3 regions of the Planococcus liqunii genome follow, and region 2 is predicted to be linked to each of the others. Evidence: a T-box and tRNA genes for the amino acid it is inferred to sense, from the RefSeq annotation. Region 2 holds a T-box; the other regions hold tRNA genes.

Region 1 (5,877 bases), 170 kb from region 2:
GCTTTACTGCAGCCTGATATTGAATTTTGGTGCAACTTGTACAGGATAGGTAGGAGCCAGAGAACCCGGAGCGCCAGCTTCGGGGGAGGCGTCGGTGGGATACTACCCTGGTTGTATTGAAATTCTAACCCACGCCCCTGATCGGGGCGGGAGACAGTGTCAGGCGGGCAGTTTGACTGGGGCGGTCGCCTCCTAAAGAGTAACGGAGGCGCCCAAAGGTTCCCTCAGAATGGTTGGAAATCATTCGCAGAGTGTAAAGGCACAAGGGAGCTTGACTGCGAGACGTACAGGTCGAGCAGGGTCGAAAGACGGGCTTAGTGATCCGGTGGTTCCGCATGGAAGGGCCATCGCTCAACGGATAAAAGCTACCCCGGGGATAACAGGCTTATCTCCCCCAAGAGTCCACATCGACGGGGAGGTTTGGCACCTCGATGTCGGCTCATCGCATCCTGGGGCTGTAGTCGGTCCCAAGGGTTGGGCTGTTCGCCCATTAAAGCGGTACGCGAGCTGGGTTCAGAACGTCGTGAGACAGTTCGGTCCCTATCCGTCGCGGGCGCAGGAAATTTGAGAGGAGCTGTCCTTAGTACGAGAGGACCGGGATGGACACACCGCTGGTGTACCAGTTGTTCCGCCAGGGGCATCGCTGGGTAGCTATGTGTGGCCGGGATAAGTGCTGAAAGCATCTAAGCACGAAGCCCCCCTCAAGATGAGATTTCCCATTGCGCAAGCAAGTAAGATCCCTCAAAGACGATGAGGTAGATAGGTTCGGGGTGGAAGCGCGGCGACGCGTGCAGCTGACGAATACTAATCGATCGAGGACTTAACCAAACCCGTTGTTTTCACCATGTCGCATATCCAGTTTTGAAGGCGCAAGCCGCAGGTTTTTTGAAAAAAAAGCTTGCAATACCTTGTAGACTTGGTATAATAAAACTTGTCTTTCAAAAACAATCCAGTCCAGTGATGATGGCAAAGAGGCCACACCCGTTCCCATCCCGAACACGGAAGTTAAGCTCTTTTGCGCCGATGGTAGTTGGGGGTTTCCCCCTGTGAGAGTAGGACATTGCTGGGCATACATAACGGAGGATTAGCTCAGCTGGGAGAGCATCTGCCTTACAAGCAGAGGGTCGGCGGTTCGATCCCGTCATCCTCCACCATTTTTTCTCTTTCGCCGGAGTAGCTCAACTGGTAGAGCAACTGACTTGTAATCAGTAGGTTGAGGGTTCAAGTCCTTTCTCCGGCACCACTCATGTTTGAGCCATTAGCTCAGTTGGTAGAGCATCTGACTTTTAATCAGAGGGTCGAAGGTTCGAATCCTTCATGGCTCACCATTTTTACAACTTCATTATTGCCACGCGGGTGTGGCGGAACTGGCAGACGCACTAGACTTAGGATCTAGCGCCTTCGGGCGTGGGGGTTCGACTCCCTTCACCCGCACCATTTTTGCGGAAGTAGTTCAGTGGTAGAACGCCACCTTGCCAAGGTGGAGGTCGCGAGTTCGAACCTCGTCTTCCGCTCCATTTTTTTGCACAATCTTGCTAACCCTAAGCCGGGGTGGCGGAACTGGCAGACGCACAGGACTTAAAATCCTGCGGTAGGTGACTACCGTACCGGTTCGATTCCGGTCCTCGGCACCATTAAGCAAAAAAACCGTAGGTTTTCTCCTATATTATAAGAAGCGCCCGTAGCTCAATTGGATAGAGTACTTGACTACGAATCAAGCGGTTAGAGGTTCGAGTCCTCTCGGGCGCGCCATATTTTCAACTCAGCAGTTTCAGTTCGGGAAGTAGCTCAGCTTGGTAGAGCACTTGGTTTGGGACCAAGGGGTCGCAGGTTCGAATCCTGTCTTCCCGACCATTCAATGGGGCCTTAGCTCAGCTGGGAGAGCGCCTGCCTTGCACGCAGGAGGTCAGCGGTTCGATCCCGCTAGGCTCCACCAACTATAATATTAAAGATCCTGGCGGCGTAGCTCAGCTGGCTAGAGCGTACGGTTCATACCCGTAAGGTCGGGGGTTCGATCCCCTCTGCCGCCACTTTTTTAGGACCTTTAGCTCAGTTGGTTAGAGCAGACGGCTCATAACCGTCCGGTCGCAGGTTCGAGTCCTGCAAGGTCCACCATTTATTATTATCACGGAGGAATACCCAAGTTTGGCTGAAGGGATCGGTCTTGAAAACCGACAGGGGAGTCAAATCCCGCGGGGGTTCGAATCCCTCTTCCTCCTCCATTTATTTTAAAATGTGTGGACTATCATTTTTAAACTTCTATATAATAGAAGAAACTCAATTATTATTGTCGCGGGGTAGAGCAAATCGCTGAACGAAGATAGCGATTAACACCGAAGCAGCCGAAAGGCGATGCAGGTGGCCATCAAGCGAAAAGCGTAAGAGTAACAATGTATCGCCTATATTATTGTCGCGGGGTAGAGCAGTTCGGTAGCTCGTCGGGCTCATAACCCGGAGGTCGCAGGTTCAAATCCTGCCCCCGCAACCAAAAAGGTCCCGTGGTGTAGCGGTTAACATGCCTGCCTGTCACGCAGGAGATCGCCGGTTCGATCCCGGTCGGGACCGCCATTTTTATCTTAATGATGTGGGTCAGTAGCTCAGTTGGTAGAGCATTAGATTGAAGCTCTAAGTGTCGGCGGTTCGATTCCGTCCTGACCCACCATTTTTTGCGGGTGTAGTTTAGTGGTAAAACCTCAGCCTTCCAAGCTGATGATGAGAGTTCGATTCTCTTCACCCGCTCCATTATACATATGGGCCTATAGCTCAGCTGGTTAGAGCGCACGCCTGATAAGCGTGAGGTCGATGGTTCGAGTCCATTTAGGCCCACCATTCCGAAGTAGCTCAGTGGTAGAGCACCGCACTGTTAATGCGATGGTCGTAGGTTCGAGTCCTACCTTCGGAGCCATACTGGGGAAGTACTCAAGTGGCTGAAGAGGCGCCCCTGCTAAGGGTGTAGGTCGGGAAACCGGCGCGAGGGTTCAAATCCCTCCTTCTCCGCCAGTAATTGGCCCCTTGGTCAAGCGGTTAAGACACCGCCCTTTCACGGCGGTAACACGGGTTCGAATCCCGTAGGGGTCATCTTAAAAGAGACATGCATTCAATTGCATGTCTCTTTTTTCTTTTGCTTAATTAAGGAATAGCCACTCTGGTCGGAGCGGCTATTCTTGTTGAACCACAAGTTCTTGTTTTTTTGTGGCTGCTTGGCTATGGATAATCATGCCGACCATCACTGTGGCGATTCCAATCCAGCCTAAAGAAGAAGGCAAAGCAATCGAGAGGAAAATCACTTCTCCCGCTAACGCAAACATTACTTCCAAAGACTGGGTGGCTTCTACAGCAGCCAGTTTTTTCATATCTTGGCGCACCATGTCTGTGGCCATGAAAAACAGGACCGTCGCCACCACCCCGGAACAAATGGCGACAAGCAATGATTGGAGCATCTGAGATGAACTTGGTGCCCCTTCAATCCACAATCCATAGCCAGAAAGCATGATCCAAAAAGGAAGACTCGCTAAGGTCATACCGAGAACACGTTGATATGCATCCAACCTGCCGTTGCAAAGTTCCATCATCTTGCGGTTGCCTAAGGGATAAGCAAATGAAGCTAAGAGTACGGGAAGAAAACCTAGTAGGAAGCTTTTTAAAGGCAACTGCTGAGCATTCTCCAGCTGCAGGAGCAAAACCCCTAAAAGAATGATGAGAGACAATGCTAATCCCCGATAAGGTATTTGTTCACGAACCAGAAGAGGGCCGTTTCGCGTCTGAATTGTAGAGTAGAACAACGGAGCCAATAAAGAACCTGAAATGATGGTAATTTGCCAAGTACCGGCAATCAGCCAGCCAGGAGAGTAGGCAGCTGCATAGCATAAGGGGGCATAAAAGAGGACGAATCCAATAAAGCTCCATAGCAGCCAGGCAATCGGATTGCTTTTCATTTCCGCTAGAAGCGGCTTTAGGTTTCTTCTAGCAAGTACTATCACCAGTAAAAATGGCACCATAAAGAGATAGCGCAAAGAGGCGCTCCAAATCCAGCTTCCTCCCGATAATTCCATACTGGCATTTAAAACAAAGGTGAAGGCAAAAAAGAAAGCTGCAAAAATTCCAATGGCAATAGGGCGCACATGATTTCCTCCTGCTTCTGAAAATTTATCTCAATATATCGCGTTTGTCCTTAGAGGTCAATGCAAGGCGCCGTTTCCTTTTCCAGATAGCAGCAATTTACTTGCCGAAGATCATGGCTACAAGTTCATGCTATTTTTTATTGAGTTAAACTTTAGAGATAATTTAGACATAAATGCGTTAGTTTTGGATTTCAATATAAGGGGAAATACAGCAAATGTTGTGCTGAATTTAGCAGAAAAGAGTATGATATAAGATAGAGATTAAATAGTGAAGCAGATTGTGCTTATATGGCACAACCAGTTTAAAACGGAGGGAAAAAGATGAATCCACAACAGTATTCATCGATTGAACAATATGCGGATACGCGCTACTCAGCGTACCGTTTTTACACTGAAACAATTGAAGTGTCGCGCATGTCGGCATTGGCTTTTTTTGAAGCCGGAGAAAAGCAGTATAAGGGAAAACGCATGTTTTGGCAAAACCGCGAAAAGACCTTTACCTTGGTTGGCCTTGGCCATGCGCATGTACTCGCTTCATCGGTTCAGCAAGGCCGCTTTGAGGAAATTAAGCAAAAGTGGGAGAGCCTGTGCAAACAGATTGTGAATGAAGAACCGGATGTCGAACCGATTTTATTCGGCGGTTTTTCATTTGATCCGTTAAATGAACTTGAAAGTGAATGGACGCATTTTCCGGAAGCTTATTTTGCAGTGCCTTCTTTCCAGTTGGTCATTAAAGATGATCAAGCCTACGTCAGCATCAATTTGATCACGGCAGAAAAGGAGACGTTCAATCAATTCGAGCTTATGCGAAAAGAACGTGACCGGCTGATCCATGCGGCACAGGTTCTAGAGTTGCCGAAGTATCAGAAACCGTTAGTAATGGACCGCACGGAAATCAAAAAAGAACAGTATCTTGATTCGATTGATAAAGTCACTGGCATCATTAAAGCGGAACAGGCAGAAAAAGTGGTCATTGCCCGGTCGTTGAAATTGGACTTTGAAGAGCCGCTTTCGGCTTCTTCGGCGTTGTACCAAGTTTCGGAAGAACAGCCCGAAAGTTTCTTGTTCGGGATGGAAGCAGAAACCCAGTTTTTCTTCGGCGCTACACCCGAACGCCTTGTAAAAGTGAAAGAAAGCCAGGCGTTGTCCACTTGTCTTGCCGGGTCGACTCCGCGCGGAAAAACCATGGAAAAAGATATGGAACTTGGGGAAGCATTGTTGAATGACAAGAAAAATCGGTCGGAACATCAATATGTAGTAGACATGATCCGTGAAGTATTCAATGGCCATACTTCACGTTTAACTGTGCCCAATGTCCCGAAACTGATGAAGATACGGGACATCCAGCATTTGCATACGCCGGTAGAAGGAGAGCTGAATTCCGGTTCTACCTTGTTTGACTTGGTCCGCGACTTGCATCCAACTCCGGCACTTGGCGGGGAGCCGAAACAAGAAGCTCTGGATATAATACGCGAGTATGAAACAATGAACCGGGGGTATTACGCGGCACCGGTTGGGTGGATTGATGCAAAAGGCGACGGGGAGTTTGCCGTAGCAATCCGCTCAGCGCTATTAAACGAAAAAGAAGCTTATTTATACGCAGGAGGCGGAATTGTAGAAGATTCCACACCTGAATCGGAGTACGATGAAACCTGGGTTAAATTCAGACCGATGCTGCGTGCACTTGGAGGTCTATTAAGTGACGAATCGTAAATCTTTAACTGAATATGTATCCGCATTTACCCATTCGCTCATG
Region 2 (5,877 bases):
GTCTTGGCCCGAATGGCAAAGGGCGCCATTCATGCCAAGCCCTCCAGCGCTTGTCGGGCCTTGCGAGGCACCTGCGCTTTTCTATGCTATACTTAATCTATTCTGAAATAAAGGCGTGAACGAAACTTGAAAAGAATCGAATCCACTCAAAACTCACTCGTCAAGCATTGGAAAAAGCTTGTCACTACACGGAAAGAGCGCGATAAATTTGCAGAATTTCTGGTGGAAGGCTTCCATTTGACGGAAGAGGCAGTGAAAAAGAAAAGCTTGATCAAATCCTTGATTGTCCGGGAAGGCGTCGACATTCCGGAAGAATGGGACGTATCGGATGTACCGCAATACTCAGTGACGGCCCAGGTAGCAAAAGAGATTTCGGAAACGGAGCACTCGCAAGGAATTTTCGCGCATTGTGCACAGCCGGAATTCTCGGAAGAAGAGCAGCAGACATGGACGAAATTATTGCTGATTGATGCAGTGCAGGATCCCGGCAATATCGGCACGATGATCCGCACGGCTTTGGCAAGCGGCATGGACGCCGTTGTACTTGGCAAAGGCTGTGCTGATCCGTACAATCCGAAAACGGTCCGGTCGACGCAAGGATCGAATTTCCAGATCCCGGTTGTCAAAGGGGATTTGGCGGAATGGCTGCCGGCATTAAAAGAGCGCAGCGTCGCGGTGTTTGGAACGGCACTCCTCAACGCAACACCGGTACATGAAGCTGAAAGTCAGGAGCAGTTCGCTTTGCTTGTCGGCAATGAAGGCAGCGGCGTGGATCCGGTCCTATTGCAGCAGACGGATCAGAACCTGGTGGTGCCGCTTTATGGCGCTGCTGAATCCTTGAACGTGGCTGTTGCAACGGGCATCTTGCTGTACAGCTTGGTGCCGAAAAACTAAGTTTGATTAAACTTACAGGATTTCGTATAATGAAAGAGTAAATAATGAAAAGCTGTGACTGGGAAGAGTACGTCGCGCGCATGCATAAAGGGAGTCTGCACCTTGACTGGGAGTGCGGATATGCAAAACGCCTCAGAAGTTCACCCCGCGAGCTGCCTGACGGGACCAGCAACAATGCTGTAAAGACAGGCCGGTGAAGAGCCGTTACGTAAATGAGTGATTGCGCCTTGTGTGCATTAACTAGGGTGGTACCGCGAATAAAGCCTCGTCCCTTTTCTGGGACGGGGCTTTTTACTGTTTAAAGGAGGAGAAAAGATGGAAGCACAATTGCAGGAATTGAAAACAGAAGCGCTGGAGAAAATTTCAGCGTCAACAAACGTGAAAGAATTGAACGATGTCCGTGTGGCGTATTTAGGGAAAAAAGGGCCGATTACGGATTTATTGAAAGGCATGGGGAAACTCCCGGCTGAAGAACGTCCGAAAATGGGGGCGCTTGTCAACGTCATCCGCGAGGAAGTGACGGCGTCTCTTGAAGAGCGCATGGCAATCCTGGAAGAACAGGCGATCAACGAGAAACTGCAAAGCGAAACAATCGACATCACCTTGCCGGGCCGCCCTGTAAAAACAGGAAACTCGCATCCGTTGACGCGCGTCGTTGAAGAAATCGAAGATCTTTTCGTTTCAATGGGCTACGAAATCGCTGAAGGCCCGGAAGTGGAAAAAGACTACTACAACTTCGAAGCTTTAAATTTGCCAAAAGGCCATCCGGCACGCGATATGCAGGATACCTTCTATATAACAGACGAAATCTTGCTGCGTACGCATACGTCGCCTGTTCAGGCACGCACGATGGAAATTAAAAAAGGCGAACCAATCAAAATCATTTGCCCCGGGAAAGTGTACCGCCGCGACAGCGATGACGCGACGCATTCACACCAGTTCACGCAAATCGAAGGATTGGTCATCGGCGAAGACATCCGCATGAGCGACCTTAAGGGGACGCTTCAAGTGTTCGCGAAGAAAATGTTCGGCGACGACCGCGAAATCCGTCTGCGCCCAAGTTTCTTCCCGTTCACGGAGCCGTCTGTTGAAATGGACATCTCCTGCTTCAAATGCGGCGGGTCGGGCTGCAACGTCTGCAAGAAAACCGGCTGGCTGGAAATTTTGGGTGCCGGCATGGTGCATCCGAACGTACTGGAAATGGCAGGCTACGATTCAAAACGCCTGACTGGATTCGCTTTCGGCATGGGGCCGGAGCGCATCGCTATGTTGAAATACGGTGTTGAAGACATCCGCCACTTCTATACGAACGACGTCCGCTTTTTATCCCAATTCCAACGCACTGAAGTTTAAGGAGGAAATAAAACATGTTAGTATCCATTAAATGGTTGAAAGATTATATAGATACACAAGGCTTGGCACCTGCAGATTTGGGTGAAAAAATCACGCGCTCCGGCATCGAAGTGGATGCGGTGATCGACCGTTCCCACGGCATGACAAATGTCGTAGTTGGCTACGTAGAATCATGCGTCAAACATCCGGAAGCGGATAAACTATCAATTTGCCAAGTAAACGTCGGCGAAGAAACAACACAGATCATCTGCGGTGCGCCGAACATTGCAGCAGGCCAAAAAGTCATCGTGGCTCGTCCAGGTGCTAGCCTGCCCGGCGGCATGAAAATTAAAAAGGCCAAACTGCGCGGCGAAGAATCAAACGGCATGATTTGCTCGCTTCAGGAACTGGGCATTGAAGGCAAACTCGTGCCTAAAGTGTATGCAGAAGGCATTTATGTATTGCCGGAAGATGCGGAAGTCGGAAGCGACGTTATTGCAAACTTCGATTTGGATGATACCGTGCTTGAATTGGGGCTGACGCCGAACCGTGCCGATGCCATGAGCATGCTTGGTGTGGCTTATGAAGTAGGAGCCATTCTTTCGGAAGACGTCAAATTGCCGGAATCAAGCTACACAGAAGCAGCTGATTCTGCGGAATCCATGTTGACGCTAAATGTTGATGCACCGGAAGCGAACCCGCTATATGTCGCGAAAGTGATCCGCAACATCGAAGTGAAGGAATCGCCGATGTGGCTGCAGCAGCGTTTGATGGCTGCCGGTGTCCGTCCGCACAATAACGTGGTCGACGTAACGAACTATGTCTTGATGGAATACGGCCAGCCGCTTCATGCGTTTGACTATGATTCATTAAAAACAGGGAATATCACGGTCCGCCAGGCAAAAGAAGGCGAAAAAATTACGACACTGGATGACACAGAACGCACCTTGTCTGCCCATAACTTGGTGATCACAAACGGTGAAGAACCCGTAGCGCTTGCAGGCGTAATGGGCGGAGCCAACTCGGAAGTCAGCGATTCGACAACGACAATTGTCATCGAATCCGCTTATTTCGCATCAGGTTCGATTCGCCAGACGTCGAAAGAACATGGCCTCCGCAGCGATGCAAGTTCACGCTATGAAAAAGGCGTTGACCCGAACCGCGTCATCCCGGCTGCAGAACGTGCCGCAAGCTTGATCGCGGAACTTGCAGGCGGCGAAGTGCTAGCAGGATCGCTTGTGTTCGATCAGCTGGACCGTGAAGAAAAAATCGTTAAAGTGTCTCCGGACTTTATCAATACACGTCTCGGCATGAAAATTCCATTTGAAGACATGATGGAAATCCTCGGTCGCTTGAAATTCAACACCGATGCTATCAATGGCCAACTGGTGATTTCCGTGCCGACACGCCGCCAGGACATTCAAATAGAAGAAGATGTGGTGGAAGAAATTGCTCGCCTCTACGGCTACGATGAAATTCCGGCAACGCTTCCGGTAACAGAAGCAGCTCCGGGCGGCTTGACGCCGTACCAGGAAAAGCGCCGCATTGTCCGCAAAGTGCTGGAAGGCGCGGGCCTTCTTCAGGCGACAACGTATTCACTGACGTCTGAGAAATCAGCGACGCAATTTGCTTTGACGGAAACGGAAACGACAAAACTGTTGATGCCGATGAGCGAAGAACGCAGTACGCTGCGCCAAAGCTTGCTGCCGCATTTATTGGAATCGGTATCGTACAACACGGCTAGAAGAATGGATTCTGTTGCCTTGTATGAAACCGGCGCCGTGTTCTTGAAAGCGGACGATGAATTATTGAATGAAGAAGAACATTTGGCAATCGCCATGACCGGTTTATGGCTCGATCATAGCTGGCAAGGAGAGAAGAAAGAAGTCGACTTTTTTGTGCTGAAAGGTATTGTCGAAGGCTTGGCGAATCGTTTAGGGCTTGAACTGGCATTTGAACGCGGCCAAATGGACGATCTGCATCCGGGACGCACCGCTTTCATCATGCTAAACGGCAATCGTGTCGGTGTCATCGGACAGCTTCACCCGAACGAACAGAAAGCACGCGACTTGAAAACGACGGTTGTGATGGAATTGAATCTATCTGCATTGCTGGACGTTCAGCCGGAGTCGCTTGTATACACACCGGTGCCGCGCTATCCATCCATTTCACGTGACGTTGCTCTGGTTCTTTCGAAAATCGTTGAAGCCGGAACGATCGAAGCGGTTATCCGCAACGCAGGCGGCAAACTGTTGAAAGACGTTCGCGTCTTTGACTTGTACGAAGGCGATAAGATGGAAGAAGGCAAAAAATCAGTGGCGTTCTCATTGACGTACTTCGATCCTGAAAAAACGTTAACGGATGAAGAAGTGACGAATGCACATGAGAAAGTTTTGAGTGCATTGACAGAAGTAGGCGCAGAGCTGCGCAGCTAAGGGATCAGGTAAAAAGAATTAAAAAGGGAAAGCGGAGTCTTTATGATTCCGCTTTCTCTTTTTAATTCTAAAAACATACTAAATGGGTTTTAAATTACAAATACAAATGAAATAAGAACCACTTAAAATTATTTAACTATGGTAAACTATTATTAAATGTTATTCTCTCTAGATAAAATAGCACGTTTTAAATTTAAACTGCATGAAAAGAGGAATTATATACAAATGAGAAATAAATCTCAAAATGAAAAAGGAATGACTTTAGTAGAATTATTAGCTGCCATAGTTTTGTTAGGAATAATACTTGTTGCATTTATGTCGTTTTTTACGCAATCCGCTAAATTTACTGCTCACAATCATGAGACCTTGACAGCTGTTCAAGTGGCGGAGCAAGTGGTAGCCGAAGTTAGGACAATTAGTAAAATTGAAGAAATGAAGAAAAGCATTAATACACTTCAAGGTAAAAAAATCACTGATGATATAACTTACACCCCATATGTAGTAACAATAGAAGAAGTAGAAGCTCCTGCATCCGTTAAGGAAAATTTGAAAAAGGCAATTATTACAGTGAAATCAATATCTGGTGCAGGAATAAATGAGCCTGAATTTAAAACGGAAATGTATATAAAGGTGAAATGATGAAAAATCAAAAAGGGATAACATTAGTAGAATTATTAGCAGTACTGGCTATTACAGGAATTATTATTGTTTTAATTTTCTCGGTTTTATTAACCGGATCAAATGCTTCTCATCGGACAGCTGCAAAACAACAAATGCAACAAGAGGCAAACTACATAGTAGAAGTAGTTAGGAATGAGTATTTAAAACTTCATGGCCCGAAAATCAATTTAAAAATAGAGGGAGTCGGCGAACAACAAAAATTGAAAATGGGAAGTCAAGTTATTTCCCGAGGATATAATTATAAAATAATAGAACCCGCTTCAGGCACCATTGATCCTACGATAAATTCAAATTTACAACTAGAATTGTCAGCCCCGAATTCAAAACCTTTTATTATTAAAACTACGCTCAGTAAATTGAGGTAAGGAGTTAACTTGTGAGATATAAATTAAACGAAAATGGGTACGCAATGTTGATGGTATTAATGTTGGTTCTGCTATTTACTGTTCTTGGTATGGGATTGTTTGCCATGAATTTAAATGCTTCCAAGCAGTTTAATATGAAAGAACAGCAAGTACAGGCAAGACATCAAGCT
Region 3 (5,877 bases), 380 kb from region 2:
AAACTGTTTTTAGTATAATCTAGTGGGCTTTCATTCACTTCGCTCGATTCTGCAAAGATTATAAGGGCAAACAGGATTTAGGCGACTGTGATGCTTGATCAAGCCACATAGCATTTTATAAATTCCGTTTCTTGAACATAAGACATTGCGTTAAGTCCCTCTCCTATAGCACATGCTTTAAACACTCCTGCGCCAGCTCTAAGCCATTTCTCTCTACTTGATCATAACTCTCTCTTAAATCGCCTGAATGGCTTTTAGAGTTGATATTTAAGCTTTAAGCATTAGTCACTTGTTAATGAAGTAATGCCCGGCTGCATATGCTGCCTTCAAGCAATTCACTCTTTCTTTAACGCGGCAATCCTCAAATGCAGCATTTCTTGCGCTGTCCTTCCCTCTCTTGAATAGATTCATGTATGAGACAATTGCCATTCATTAAAACAGCGCCAGTCCAACAAATTCAGCACATGTACTATCCTTCATGCCTTCATTCTATTTTTCACAGGTTGCTGTCAGCGTAGTTCTGATGGAAAACAAAAACCGTGGCTTTTCTTTAAAATGAGCAAAAAAAACTTCCAGTTTTGAAATAAATCAAAACTGGAAGTTTATAAAGGGCAGGCAGGCCCTTTTAATTGATACCGGCGGTCGGGGTCGAACCGACACTCCCGTGAAGGAACGGGATTTTGAGTCCCGCGCGTCTGCCAATTCCGCCACGCCGGCAAATTATGATGGAGGCGGCAACCGGACTCGAACCGGTGATAAGGGTGTTGCAGACCCATGCCTTACCACTTGGCTATGCCGCCATAACTTTTGGAGCGGAAGACGGGGTTCGAACCCGCGACCTCCACCTTGGCAAGGTGGCGTTCTACCACTGAACTACTTCCGCAAAAGCTGGGGTACCTGGATTCGAACCAGGGCATGACGGGATCAAAACCCGTTGCCTTACCGCTTGGCTATACCCCAATAATTGGATGGGGCGGACGAGGGGAATTGAACCCCCGAGTGCCGGAATCACAATCCGGTGCGTTAACCACTTCGCCACGACCGCCATAATATTATTGGTATATCGATTAGTTATTAAAAGAAAAAACATGGGGCGGACGAGGGGAATTGAACCCCCGAGTGCCGGAATCACAATCCGGTGCGTTAACCACTTCGCCACGACCGCCATCATATAAAATTTAAAATTGGCAGGGGCAGTAGGAATCGAACCCACATCGGAGGTTTTGGAGACCTCTGTTCTACCGTTAAACTATGCCCCTATAAAAACTGGTGGTGGGGGGCAGATTCGAACTGCCGAACCCGAAGGAGCGGATTTACAGTCCGCCGCGTTTAGCCACTTCGCTACCCCACCTAGTGGTGCCGGAGAAAGGACTTGAACCCTCAACCTACTGATTACAAGTCAGTTGCTCTACCAGTTGAGCTACTCCGGCATGGAGAATTAAAAAATAAAAAAATGGTGGGTCAGGACGGAATCGAACCGCCGACACTTAGAGCTTCAATCTAATGCTCTACCAACTGAGCTACTGACCCACGTAATTAAGATAAAAATGGCGGTCCCGACCGGGATCGAACCGGCGATCTCCTGCGTGACAGGCAGGCATGTTAACCGCTACACCACGGGACCTTTTTGGTTGCGGGGGCAGGATTTGAACCTGCGACCTCCGGGTTATGAGCCCGACGAGCTACCGAACTGCTCTACCCCGCGACAATAATATAGGTGATACAGTGTTACTCTTGCGCTTTCGCTTGATGGACACCTGCATCGCCTTTCGGCTGCTTCGGTGTTAATCGTTGTCTTCGTTCAGCGATTTTTTCTATCCGCGACGATCGTATTGTTCTTACTTTATCATACTTATATTCACTTTGTAAGGCATTTCAGCGTTAAAGGAATATCTTATATAATAGAAGAAACTTTTCAAATCATTACTGGAATTATGTATGTTGGAAATGGTGGAGGATGACGGGATCGAACCGCCGACCCTCTGCTTGTAAGGCAGATGCTCTCCCAGCTGAGCTAATCCTCCGTATAATATAAATCAACATCTGTGACAATTTGCGAACTCTGCTATGAAGACGTTAAAGGAATACTCCTTCCTCGCTTCGCTGCGTCGTCGCAAATTACCATCTTCGTTTGGTAATTTGGTGACCCCTACGGGATTCGAACCCGTGTTACCGCCGTGAAAGGGCGGTGTCTTAACCGCTTGACCAAGGGGCCATTAATTGGTATTGAAGAATATCTACTGGCGGAGAGCAAGGGATTCGAACCCTTGAGACGGTTGCCCGCCTACATGATTTCCAATCATGCTCCTTCGGCCACTCGGACAGCTCTCCAAAAGTTGGCTCCGAAGGTAGGACTCGAACCTACGACCATCGCATTAACAGTGCGGTGCTCTACCACTGAGCTACTTCGGAATAATATGGATCAGCCTGGCAACGTCCTACTCTCACAGGGGGAAACCCCCAACTACCATCGGCGCAAAAGAGCTTAACTTCCGTGTTCGGGATGGGAACGGGTGTGGCCTCTTTGCCATCATTACCAGACCAATTTATTTTGAAAGACAAGTATTATTATACCAAGTCTACAAGGTATTGCAAGCTTTATTTTCAAAAAACCTGCGGCTTGTGCCTTCAAAACTGGATATGCGACATTGAACAACGGTGTTGGTTAAGTCCTCGATCGATTAGTATTCGTCAGCTGCACGCGTCGCCGCGCTTCCACCCCGAACCTATCTACCTCATCGTCTTTGAGGGATCTTACTTGCTTGCGCAATGGGAAATCTCATCTTGAGGGGGGCTTCGTGCTTAGATGCTTTCAGCACTTATCCCGGCCACACATAGCTACCCAGCGATGCCCCTGGCGGAACAACTGGTACACCAGCGGTGTGTCCATCCCGGTCCTCTCGTACTAAGGACAGCTCCTCTCAAATTTCCTGCGCCCGCGACGGATAGGGACCGAACTGTCTCACGACGTTCTGAACCCAGCTCGCGTACCGCTTTAATGGGCGAACAGCCCAACCCTTGGGACCGACTACAGCCCCAGGATGCGATGAGCCGACATCGAGGTGCCAAACCTCCCCGTCGATGTGGACTCTTGGGGGAGATAAGCCTGTTATCCCCGGGGTAGCTTTTATCCGTTGAGCGATGGCCCTTCCATGCGGAACCACCGGATCACTAAGCCCGTCTTTCGACCCTGCTCGACCTGTACGTCTCGCAGTCAAGCTCCCTTGTGCCTTTACACTCTGCGAATGATTTCCAACCATTCTGAGGGAACCTTTGGGCGCCTCCGTTACTCTTTAGGAGGCGACCGCCCCAGTCAAACTGCCCGCCTGACACTGTCTCCCGCCCCGATCAGGGGCGTGGGTTAGAATTTCAATACAACCAGGGTAGTATCCCACCGACGCCTCCCCCGAAGCTGGCGCTCCGGGTTCTCTGGCTCCTACCTATCCTGTACAAGTTGCACCAAAATTCAATATCAGGCTGCAGTAAAGCTCCACGGGGTCTTTCCGTCCTGTCGCGGGTAACCTGCATCTTCACAGGTACTATAATTTCACCGAGTCTCTCGTTGAGACAGTGCCCAGATCGTTACGCCTTTCGTGCGGGTCGGAACTTACCCGACAAGGAATTTCGCTACCTTAGGACCGTTATAGTTACGGCCGCCGTTTACTGGGGCTTCAGTTCGCACCTTCGCTTGCGCTAAGCACTCCCCTTAACCTTCCAGCACCGGGCAGGCGTCAGCCCCTATACGTCACCTTACGGTTTTGCAGAGACCTGTGTTTTTGCTAAACAGTCGCCTGGGCCTATTCACTGCGGCTCTCTCGGGCTATACACCCTACCAGAGCACCCCTTCTCCCGAAGTTACGGGGTCATTTTGCCGAGTTCCTTAACGAGAGTTCACTCGCTCACCTTAGAATTCTCTTCTCGCCTACCTGTGTCGGTTTGCGGTACGGGCACCTCCCGCCTCGCTAGAGGCTTTTCTTGGCAGTGTGAAATCAGGGACTCCAGGGCGCAATGCCCCTTGCCGTCACAGTTCAATGTTTGCGGAAACGGGATTTGCCTCGTTTCCCACCTTGCTGCTTGGACGCGCTCAACCAACGGCGCGCTCGCCTTATCCTTCTGCGTCCCCCCATTGCTCAAACGGCGGGGAGGTGGTACAGGAATATCAACCTGTTGTCCATCGTCTACGCCTATCGGCCTCGACTTAGGTCCCGACTGACCCTGAGCGGACGAGCCTTCCTCAGGAAACCTTAGGCATTCGGTGGACGGGATTCTCACCCGTCTTTCGTTACTCATACCGGCATTCTCACTTCTAAGCGCTCCACGGATCCTTCCGGTCCCGCTTCGACGCCCTTAGAACGCTCTCCTACCACGGACATCTGAGATGTCCATCCACAGCTTCGGTAATCCGTTTAGCCCCGGTACATTTTCGGCGCAGTGTCACTCGACCAGTGAGCTATTACGCACTCTTTAAATGATGGCTGCTTCTAAGCCAACATCCTGGTTGTCTAAGCAACGCCACATCCTTTTCCACTTAACGGATATTTGGGGACCTTAGCTGGTGGTCTGGGCTGTTTCCCTCTTGACTACGGATCTTATCACTCGCAGTCTGACTCCCAAGCATAAATCACTGGCATTCGGAGTTTGTCTGAATTCGGTAACCCGGGATGGGCCCCTAGTCCAAACAGTGCTCTACCTCCAGGATTCTCTATCTTGAGGCTAGCCCTAAAGCTATTTCGGAGAGAACCAGCTATCTCCAGGTTCGATTGGAATTTCTCCGCTACCCACACCTCATCCCCGCACTTTTCAACGTGCGTGGGTTCGGGCCTCCAGTAAGTGTTACCTTACCTTCACCCTGGACATGGGTAGATCACCTGGTTTCGGGTCTACAACTGCATACTCATTCGCCCTATTCAGACTCGCTTTCGCTGCGGCTCCGGCTTCTCACCTTAACCTTGCATGCAATCGTAACTCGCCGGTTCATTCTACAAAAGGCACGCCATCACCCATAAACGGGCTTTGACTAGTTGTAGGCACACGGTTTCAGGATCTGTTTCACTCCCCTTCCGGGGTGCTTTTCACCTTTCCCTCACGGTACTGGTTCACTATCGGTCACTAGGTAGTATTTAGCCTTGGGAGATGGTCCTCCCGGATTCCGACGGAATTTCACGTGTTCCGCCGTACTCAGGATCCACTCAGGAGGGAAGCGATTTTCGGCTACGGGGCTGTTACCCACTGTGGCGGACCGTTCCAGGTCGCTTCGCCTAACCGCTTCTTTTGTAACTCCGTATTGAGTGTCCTACAACCCCAAGAGGCAAGCCTCTTGGTTTGGGCTGATCCCGTTTCGCTCGCCGCTACTCAGGGAATCGCATTTGCTTTCTGTTCCTCCAGGTACTTAGATGTTTCAGTTCCCTGGGTCTGCCTTCTCATGTGCTATGAATTCACACATGGATACCGCCCCATTAAAGGCGGTGGGTTCCCCCATTCGGAAATCTCCGGATCAATGCTCACTTACAGCTCCCCGGAGCATATCGGTGTTAGTGCCGTCCTTCTTCGGCTCCTAGTGCCAAGGCATCCACCGTGCGCCCTTTCTAACTTAACCATTAGAAAGTCGACCGATAAATCGGTCTCATCACTCGTGTTGCTTGTTTTCGTTGTTTCAATGTCGTCATATCCAGTTTTCAAAGAACAAGCTCGTTTTCGCGCAAAAAAAAAGAAAACGATTGGTGGAGCCTAGCGGGATCGAACCGCTGACCTCCTGCGTGCAAGGCAGGCGCTCTCCCAGCTGAGCTAAGGCCCCAAGAAGTTATGGTGGGCCTAAATGGACTCGAACCATCGACCTCACGCTTATCAGGCGTGCGCTCTAACCAGCTGAGCTATAGG

The links. The T-box of region 2 lies ahead of pheS (phenylalanine--tRNA ligase subunit alpha). A T-box ahead of a tRNA ligase gene usually reads a tRNA of that ligase, here a tRNA-Phe.
Region 1: it encodes a tRNA-Phe, which carries the amino acid that the T-box ahead of pheS (phenylalanine--tRNA ligase subunit alpha) is inferred to sense. The anticodon was not compared.
Region 3: it encodes a tRNA-Phe, which carries the amino acid that the T-box ahead of pheS (phenylalanine--tRNA ligase subunit alpha) is inferred to sense. The anticodon was not compared.

Annotation. Positions count from the first base shown of each region.
Region 1 is NZ_CP129238.1:1,310,036-1,315,912, forward strand. It holds rRNA gene QWY22_RS06540 (23S ribosomal RNA) at 1-828, shown strand, start outside; rRNA gene rrf (5S ribosomal RNA) at 954-1,069, shown strand; tRNA gene QWY22_RS06550 (tRNA-Val) at 1,079-1,154, shown strand; tRNA gene QWY22_RS06555 (tRNA-Thr) at 1,168-1,243, shown strand; tRNA gene QWY22_RS06560 (tRNA-Lys) at 1,253-1,328, shown strand; tRNA gene QWY22_RS06565 (tRNA-Leu) at 1,353-1,437, shown strand; tRNA gene QWY22_RS06570 (tRNA-Gly) at 1,443-1,517, shown strand; tRNA gene QWY22_RS06575 (tRNA-Leu) at 1,546-1,634, shown strand; tRNA gene QWY22_RS06580 (tRNA-Arg) at 1,676-1,752, shown strand; tRNA gene QWY22_RS06585 (tRNA-Pro) at 1,778-1,854, shown strand; tRNA gene QWY22_RS06590 (tRNA-Ala) at 1,861-1,936, shown strand; tRNA gene QWY22_RS06595 (tRNA-Met) at 1,957-2,030, shown strand; tRNA gene QWY22_RS06600 (tRNA-Ile) at 2,039-2,115, shown strand; tRNA gene QWY22_RS06605 (tRNA-Ser) at 2,130-2,222, shown strand; tRNA gene QWY22_RS06610 (tRNA-Met) at 2,412-2,488, shown strand; tRNA gene QWY22_RS06615 (tRNA-Asp) at 2,493-2,568, shown strand; tRNA gene QWY22_RS06620 (tRNA-Phe) at 2,587-2,662, shown strand; tRNA gene QWY22_RS06625 (tRNA-Gly) at 2,669-2,742, shown strand; tRNA gene QWY22_RS06630 (tRNA-Ile) at 2,753-2,829, shown strand; tRNA gene QWY22_RS06635 (tRNA-Asn) at 2,831-2,905, shown strand; tRNA gene QWY22_RS06640 (tRNA-Ser) at 2,910-3,000, shown strand; tRNA gene QWY22_RS06645 (tRNA-Glu) at 3,007-3,078, shown strand; gene QWY22_RS06650 (DMT family transporter) at 3,159-4,121, opposite strand; gene QWY22_RS06655 (isochorismate synthase) at 4,443-5,834, shown strand; gene menD (2-succinyl-5-enolpyruvyl-6-hydroxy-3-cyclohexene-1-carboxylic-acid synthase) at 5,821-5,877, shown strand, end outside.
Region 2 is NZ_CP129238.1:1,477,162-1,483,038, forward strand. It holds gene QWY22_RS07480 (TrmH family RNA methyltransferase) at 127-894, shown strand; T-box leader at 940-1,170, shown strand; gene pheS (phenylalanine--tRNA ligase subunit alpha) at 1,210-2,247, shown strand; gene pheT (phenylalanine--tRNA ligase subunit beta) at 2,262-4,661, shown strand; gene QWY22_RS07495 (prepilin-type N-terminal cleavage/methylation domain-containing protein) at 4,887-5,300, shown strand; gene QWY22_RS07500 (PilW family protein) at 5,300-5,707, shown strand; gene QWY22_RS07505 (hypothetical protein) at 5,719-5,877, shown strand, end outside.
Region 3 is NZ_CP129238.1:1,101,327-1,107,203, reverse strand. It holds tRNA gene QWY22_RS05540 (tRNA-Leu) at 634-717, opposite strand; tRNA gene QWY22_RS05535 (tRNA-Cys) at 727-800, opposite strand; tRNA gene QWY22_RS05530 (tRNA-Gly) at 809-883, opposite strand; tRNA gene QWY22_RS05525 (tRNA-Gln) at 889-960, opposite strand; tRNA gene QWY22_RS05520 (tRNA-His) at 970-1,045, opposite strand; tRNA gene QWY22_RS05515 (tRNA-His) at 1,090-1,165, opposite strand; tRNA gene QWY22_RS05510 (tRNA-Trp) at 1,186-1,259, opposite strand; tRNA gene QWY22_RS05505 (tRNA-Tyr) at 1,268-1,351, opposite strand; tRNA gene QWY22_RS05500 (tRNA-Thr) at 1,355-1,430, opposite strand; tRNA gene QWY22_RS05495 (tRNA-Phe) at 1,455-1,530, opposite strand; tRNA gene QWY22_RS05490 (tRNA-Asp) at 1,549-1,624, opposite strand; tRNA gene QWY22_RS05485 (tRNA-Met) at 1,629-1,705, opposite strand; tRNA gene QWY22_RS05480 (tRNA-Val) at 1,949-2,024, opposite strand; tRNA gene QWY22_RS05475 (tRNA-Glu) at 2,141-2,215, opposite strand; tRNA gene QWY22_RS05470 (tRNA-Ser) at 2,242-2,331, opposite strand; tRNA gene QWY22_RS05465 (tRNA-Asn) at 2,338-2,412, opposite strand; rRNA gene rrf (5S ribosomal RNA) at 2,426-2,541, opposite strand; rRNA gene QWY22_RS05455 (23S ribosomal RNA) at 2,662-5,596, opposite strand; tRNA gene QWY22_RS05450 (tRNA-Ala) at 5,719-5,794, opposite strand; tRNA gene QWY22_RS05445 (tRNA-Ile) at 5,804-5,877, opposite strand, start outside.